DNA from 2 places in the Pseudosulfitobacter sp. DSM 107133 genome. Region 2 is predicted to be linked to the other one. Evidence: riboswitches for the same ligand, from Rfam matches in the RefSeq annotation. Region 2 holds a riboswitch; the other holds the start of a gene.
What was found. A riboswitch is a leader RNA that binds a small molecule or an ion and turns the genes downstream of it on or off. The one in region 2 is predicted to bind cobalamin.
Positions count from the first base shown of each region.

Region 1: another riboswitch for cobalamin. It lies ahead of DSM107133_RS17070 (DUF1636 domain-containing protein); the one in region 2 lies ahead of DSM107133_RS12400 (TonB-dependent receptor).

Region 1 covers NZ_CP085154.1:3,427,698-3,431,115, reverse strand. Annotated here, with positions in the region: gene cobN (cobaltochelatase subunit CobN) at 1-238, opposite strand, end outside; gene cobW (cobalamin biosynthesis protein CobW) at 245-1,279, opposite strand; gene DSM107133_RS17070 (DUF1636 domain-containing protein) at 1,276-1,656, opposite strand; cobalamin riboswitch at 1,751-1,968, opposite strand; gene DSM107133_RS17065 (IclR family transcriptional regulator) at 2,080-2,889, opposite strand; gene DSM107133_RS17060 (M81 family metallopeptidase) at 3,021-3,418, shown strand, end outside.
Region 2 covers NZ_CP085154.1:2,529,785-2,533,202, reverse strand. Annotated here, with positions in the region: gene DSM107133_RS12405 (ABC transporter substrate-binding protein) at 1-287, opposite strand, end outside; gene DSM107133_RS12400 (TonB-dependent receptor) at 274-2,100, opposite strand; cobalamin riboswitch at 2,234-2,439, opposite strand; gene DSM107133_RS12395 (DUF2312 domain-containing protein) at 2,576-2,839, shown strand; cobalamin riboswitch at 2,954-3,133, shown strand; gene bluB (5,6-dimethylbenzimidazole synthase) at 3,183-3,418, shown strand, end outside.

The DNA.
Region 1 (3,418 bases), 900 kb from region 2:
TGGCCCCTTGCAGGGTCTGTTCGGCGTAGGTGTCGACCGACAGCGGGTGTTGCAAGGCCACCAGATTGGCCAGCCGCAGGGGGGGCAATCCGCCCCGCGCACGGTGCCAACCTGCCGCGAAAGCCCCCAGATCGCTGTCGGAAAATGACAGAACGATCAGGTCAGCCGGACTTTGCCCCAGATCCTGCGGCATGGCGCTTTGGTCCAGCCCGTGGCTTTCGCGAAAGATGACGTGCATCGGGTATCAGACTCCCAGAACAGCGCGGATGGCTGCGGGGTTGATGTTGTCGTGCTCGGCAATCACCACCAGTTGACTGCGGCGCGGCGCATCACCCCACGGACGGTCGAACTGGCTGCGCAAGCGTTCGCAGACAGCCTGCACCAAAAGCCGCATGGGCTTGCCCGCGACGGCCACATACCCTTTGATCCGCAGGATGTTATGTTCGCGTGCCAGGCGCAGTATCGCCGCTTCCAGCGCTGCCACATCCGCAACTTCGCCCATGTCGATCACGATGCTTTCGAAATCGTCATGTTCGTGGTCGTCATGGCCATCATGATGGCTGGGGCGAGCGTCCAGATCGTTTTCGGCAGCGGCCCCCAGACCCAGCACAACGCGCGGGTCGATCACACCGTCAGTCATCGCCAGAATGGGCAGCTTGCGCGGCGATTCCGCCTCGATCACCCTGCGGGCGGCGGCGACGCCTTCGGGGCCGGCCAGATCGGCCTTGGACAGCAGCACGATGTCGGCGCAGGCGATCTGGTCCTCAAAGACTTCGGACAACGGCGTCTCGTGGTCCAGGCTTTGGTCGGCCTCGCGTTGGGCCTGTACCGCATCCAGATCGGGGGCGAACTGTCCCTTGGCGACAGCCTCGGCGTCGGCCAGCGCAATCACGCCGTCCACAGTGATCCGCGACCGGATTGCGGGCCATTCAAAGGCTTTCAACAGCGGTTTCGGCAATGCCAGCCCCGAGGTTTCGATCAGGATGTGATCGGGCGTCCGGGGCAGGGCCATCAGCGCCTCGATGGTGGGAATAAAGTCGTCGGCAACCGTGCAGCAGATGCAGCCGTTGGCCAGCTCGACAATGTTTTCAGCGGGGCAATTCTCGTCAGCGCAGGTTTTCAGAATGTCGCCATCCACACCCGCCGTGCCAAATTCGTTGACCAGCACCGCCAGACGTTTGCCGCCGTGGTTCTGCATCAGGTGGCGGATCAGTGTGGTTTTGCCCGCGCCCAGAAAGCCGGTGACAATGGTGACGGGGATTTTGGTAAGGTCGCTCATAGCGGCTGCTCCTGTGGGGGAATGCGGGCAATGGATTGTTTGCGGAACACCTGCGGGCGTTCGCGCCAGGGCACGATGCCGTCGGCGGTGGCGGCATAGGCCACGATCCCGTCGCGGATGTCCGGAAGGTGGGTGTCGGGGTCAAGATCGCCGTAGACATAGGTCCAGCGGTCGGCGCCACCTGACAGGATCAGCGAACAGCCGCGCGAACAGGCCGAAAGACATTCGGCACCCCGCAGGCGCACGCCGTCGGGCAGCGTGTCAGACAATGCATCGAACAGACGCTGGCCGGGGCGCAGCCCTTCACCGGTGTCGATCTGTCCTGCCTTGCAGGTCGTGCATATGGTGACGGTAACCGGGTCTTTTGCGCGCGTCATGTCTTCCCTCGTATTTCAATGGCGAAACAGGGGAAGGCCAGCAGGGAACGACATGCGAACAGCGTCCATCGCCGGTCGCGAAACACCCCGTTCGCCCGTTACAAACTACGCTGGCAGGTCTCCCGGCTTGCGGATTTTGGGCGCTTGGCCCAGCGATCCACCACCTTCCCAGCTATCAGGCCAGTGGTCAGCAGATCTATCCGGTCACGGTCGCGGGGGCGGCAGCGCTTTGCCTGCGCCCCTTTCGGGCCGTGGGCGTATCGCATTCCCTCTTCGCCTGTAAAAACAGGAACCAACGTGCGCCATGCATTCGTGATTTACCTGTGGCTGTCAAGCAAGGGAATGCAGGTGTCGCGCCATAGTTTCCAAAATTCTTACTAAACCGCTGAAATAAAACGACAGTATTCTCAACCCTTGAGTGTACTACAAGCTGCCCACAATGGCGCGGGCGGCCTCGATTGCGACGGGTGCGGATTGGCGCACAAATTCCTCGGGTGTCCATTCCGCCAGCGATGCGGCAACATGGATCGCGCCAAGCGGCCTGCCATCACGCCCGGTAATGGCGACCCCGATCGCAACCTCGCCCAGCACATATTCCTCGGTGACCATCGCGTAACCATTGCGGCGGGCCGTGCTGATACTGTCGATGATTTCATCCGGTTCGGTCCGGGTTTTCGACGTGTAGGGCTGCAATGGTGTGCGCAGGATAATGTCGCGTGCCGCGTCGTCGGGCAGCGCCGACAATACAGCGCGCCCGCCGGCGGTGCAAAATGTCGGAATGCTGTGCCCGACCAGGGTGGCGAAAAAGGTCTCGCGCTTGCTTTGTATCCGCAGGGCATAGATCAGGCGGGTTTCGTCAAACAGGCTTAGATCGACACGTTCGGGAATGGTTTTGCGCAGTTCCAGCAGCACCGGCGTGGCCTTTTGCACAACGGGGTCCATGCGCAGTACATCCAGCGTGTGGTCCAGCAGGCGCAACCCGGGCAAATAGCCCCGATCATCGGCGCTGCGCCGGATATAGCCCAATTTGACCAGCGTATGCACCAGACGTTGCGCCGCCGACCGGTCGATGCCGGCGCGCTGGGCGATGTGCGACAAGCTAAGGGGACCGTCGGCGCGGTGAAATGCGCCCAGCACCTGCATGGCGCGCGCCGCAGAGCGGACAAACAGCCGGTCTTCGTCTGCATGAAAATTGGTCGCTTTGGGTGAATCCGATCTGAGAATGCCGGGCATCAAATACCTCTTGTTGACGTGCGTGGAGAATCGCTCTTATGGTTGTGGTACGATATATATGTATCGTTCTGCAATACACCGCGAAAACCCTTCCCCTTCAGGCGCCGGTTTCGCAAAACAATGGAGTTTCCATGAAAGTTGCCTTGGCTGGCTTTCTTCACGAAACGAATACCTTCGCACCCGACCCGGCGGATATGACCGCGTTTCTGGAGGGCGGGGGCTATGTCCCGTTGGTGCGCGGGGCGGATATGGCCGGGGCCGTTCATGGGGTGAACCTTGGCATTTCCGGCGCGTTCTCGACGGCGGCAGCGCTGGGTTGGGACGTGGTTCCGGTGCTTTGGGCGGGTGCCATTCCGTCCGCGCATGTGACGCAGGATGCGTTTGAACAGATCCTTGCAGAGATCGTGCAGGGCATAGGGGCGGCGGGGCCGCTGGACGGCGTGTTTCTTGATCTTCACGGCGCGATGGTCGCTGAACACCATGATGACGGCGAAGGTGAAATTCTGCGCCGCGTCCGGGCGGTCGTGGG
Region 2 (3,418 bases):
ATCGACGTGAACGTGCCCGCCACCACCAGATCGGGTTTCAGCAAATAGACCTGCTCGGCGCCGGTCCCGTTGGCGGGCAGGGCGCGGGCCTTGTCATAGAGGGCCGAATCCGTGTCCTCATGAGACAGCTGTGTAACCGACACCAATTGGCCGGGAGCTGCCATCAGCAGCGCAAGCTGATCGGTGCACAGGTTGATCGACACCACCCGTTGCGGGGCACCGGCCAGGGCGGTTGCAGCACTGACCAGCAGTGCGGCAACCGATGTTATGAGATCAGAACGACGCACGGACGCCAAAGTAGACGGCGCGGTCCGAGGTGCCATAGCCGTATGAGGTCTGGTATTGCGCGTTGGTCAGGTTTTCGAACCGCACATAGCCTTGGGTGCTGTCGTTGAAGTCATAGGTCATCGAGGCGTTGACCACGGTGTAGTCGGGCATTGCATTGCCGCCGTCATTGGCGCGCCCTGCGACGTGGTTCAGCACCAGTTGGCCTGACAGCTTGTCGGTCAGCTCTGCCTCGACGCCGAGGACAAAGTCATGCTTGGGCACGCGAACCAGTTGGTTGCCGCTTGAATCCTTCCCATCGGTATAGGTGTAGGAGCCGAACAGATCGGTGCCCGCCGACAACGTCATGCGCCCCGACAATTCAATGCCCTTGGTGGTCGAGGTGCCCGGCACCTGATTGTAGCCGCTGGTGGCGAAATCATATTCGATCAGGTTGTCGATTTCTGTGTAAAAGACTGTCGCCTTGACCATCGCGGCGTTGGGGAAATGATGCTCGATACCCAGCTCGGCGCTGCGGCTTTCTTCCTGCTGTAGCGCCGGATTGCCATAGAAGGGATGGAACAGTTCGTACAGCGACGGCGCACGGAAACCGGTGCCGACGGAAGCGCGCACAGTAGTATCCGCGGTGATCCGCCAGTTGCCGGCCAGACGGCCCGTGGTAAACCCGCCAAAGGTCGAGTGGTCGTCGTGACGCAGCGCAAAGCTGAGGTCAACATTCTCAGAGGCGGCGTACTGCGCCTCGCCAAAGACCGACGCGATTTCATAGGTGCCGCTGATGGCATCGACCGCAAATTCCTCTTGCGAATAGCTGGCGCCAAAGGCCAGATCGACCGCGCCGGCCTGTGTCACAGCTTTGTAGGATGCTTCGGTGCGCTGACCGTGGAAATCACGGTTAAAGCCGATTGGGTATTCGCGTTTGGTGTCGGTATAGGTCAGCGAAATCGTGTGATCGACCGCAGCGCCTTCAATTTCGGCATAGACCCGTGTGCCCAGTCGTTTGGTCAGTTCCTGATCTGCGGTATCAGCCAGAACATAGGCAGGCGCGGGAAATCCGTCCTGGTCTGTTTCGCTGTCGATATAGTTCAATGCAAAACCCAGCGTGACCAGATCAGTGGCATCATAAGACCCCGTCAGGATCAGCGTTGTGCCTTTGAATCCATCGGCTTCGGGGTTGACGCGGTCGTTTTCCTCAAAAGCGGAAAACCCCTTGGTGCGCGCATGGCTCAGCGTCAGGGCCAGTTCGCCCCGCTCGGCCTTGGTGGTGACGCCAAAGGTGGCGGCATAGGTGTCAAAGCTGCCTGCCTCGACGCTATAGCTCAGATGGGTGCCCATTTCGGTGGCGCGTAGGGTGGTGATGTTGACCACGCCACCAATCGCTTCCGATCCGTAGATCGCCGATTGCGAGCCTTTCAACACTTCGATGCGCCCGACGCCAGCAGTGGTCAGCGCGCCAAAATTGTATTGGGTCTGGACGCTGGAAGGGTCGGTCACGTCGATGCCGTCGATATAGACCGGCACATATTTGCCGGACAGTCCGCGCACGCGCAGCACGGACGATGTGCCCAGACCGCCATTGCCCGAAAGCGAAACGCCCGGCAGCGTGTCCAGCGTTTCGGATACGCGCACGCTGCTGCTTTTTTCGATCTCATCCTGTTCGACCACCTCGACCACAGTGCCGGTGCGCTTGGTCTCAACAGGTGTCTGGCTGGCCGATACCGTGATCGTGCCCAGGTCAAAGGCATCGTCCTGCGCCAAGGCCACGCGGGGCAGGGTGGCCAGTGCTGCTACAGATGCCGAAGCAAGTAGATGTTTCATAAAATTGTCCCCTTACGGACGGGTCGGTTGGGTCCGACCCTTTGGTCGTCGATATGGGAAAGACAAAACGCCCTCCGCCGGTGAAATGCCACCAAAGCGGTCAGGCCGCCGACACACACGCTCCCCGCGTCCGTATCCGGGTGATCCCTTTGGCAGGTCTCCTGACTTGCGGGTCGATGCGGGGCCGTGCCTTCCCGAGGTTCGATGACCCAGTGGCATATGACGGCCGCGCTCACCGCTAACAGTTGCGGGGGCAGTCACGGATTTGGGGAAATTGCCCCGCACCGCGTTCCCTTAAACGACGAGTCACCCCGTCGAACCAAAGTATGCGTGGCTTATCGCCTGTGCCGTCACCGATCAAGTCGCGAATGCGACCCGCCATTGGGGCCAAGCGTCAAAGTGGTCTTGCAGGCAACAGGGGGGGGCGGTATCGGTTGGGTCTTGCCCGAGCAGCACCGATTGAAGGACGCACCCCATGACCGACACCGCCACCAACCTTGAAAGCTATCGTGTAACCGCCGACGAACTGCGCCAGTTCATCGAACGTATCGAACGTCTGGATGCCGAGAAAAAAGACATCGCCGAGCAGCAAAAAGAGGTGATGGCCGAAGCCAAGGGGCGCGGCTATGACACCAAGGTGATCCGCAAGGTGATCGCGCTGCGCAAACGCGAGCCCGACGACATCGCCGAAGAAGAGGCGGTTCTGGAAATGTACAAAGAAGCGCTTGGCATGAGCTGACGCAGAGGCGGGGCGCGCGCTGGTGCCCCGCCGACTTCGAGGGCGGCTGTTCATCCACCGTTTCCCGCACGGGCCCGATCCCCCCTTTCGCCCTTGTCCCCCATTTGCCTTGCGTGCATCCTGGCTCCGTCTGGTGCCCGCTCGTCGGGAGAATCGGGAATCCGGTGAAACTCCGGGACGTGCCCAACGCTGTAACGGTGATGGCCACGCGCAGATGCCACTGGAGCGATCCGGGAAGGCGCGCGGGCCAGGTGACCCCAAGTCAGAAGACCGGCCAGACAGCACAGCGTGCCCCGCGTGGACGGCAGGGGCGCCGCATAAACGTGTTGTTGGGGATCAAACAATGACGAAATCAACCGCTCTGGCGCAGGCTGCGGCCTTTTCCACTGCCGAACGCGATGCCGTTTACAAGGCCATCTATACCCGCCGCGACGTGCGCGACCAGTTCCTGTCCGATCCGGTGGCCGATGACCTGCTGCGCAGGCTGCTGGACGCGGCCCATCACGCCCCTTCTGTCGGATTCATGCAGCCGTGGAATTTCATCGTGATCCGCGAACAGGACGCCCGCGAACAGGTCTG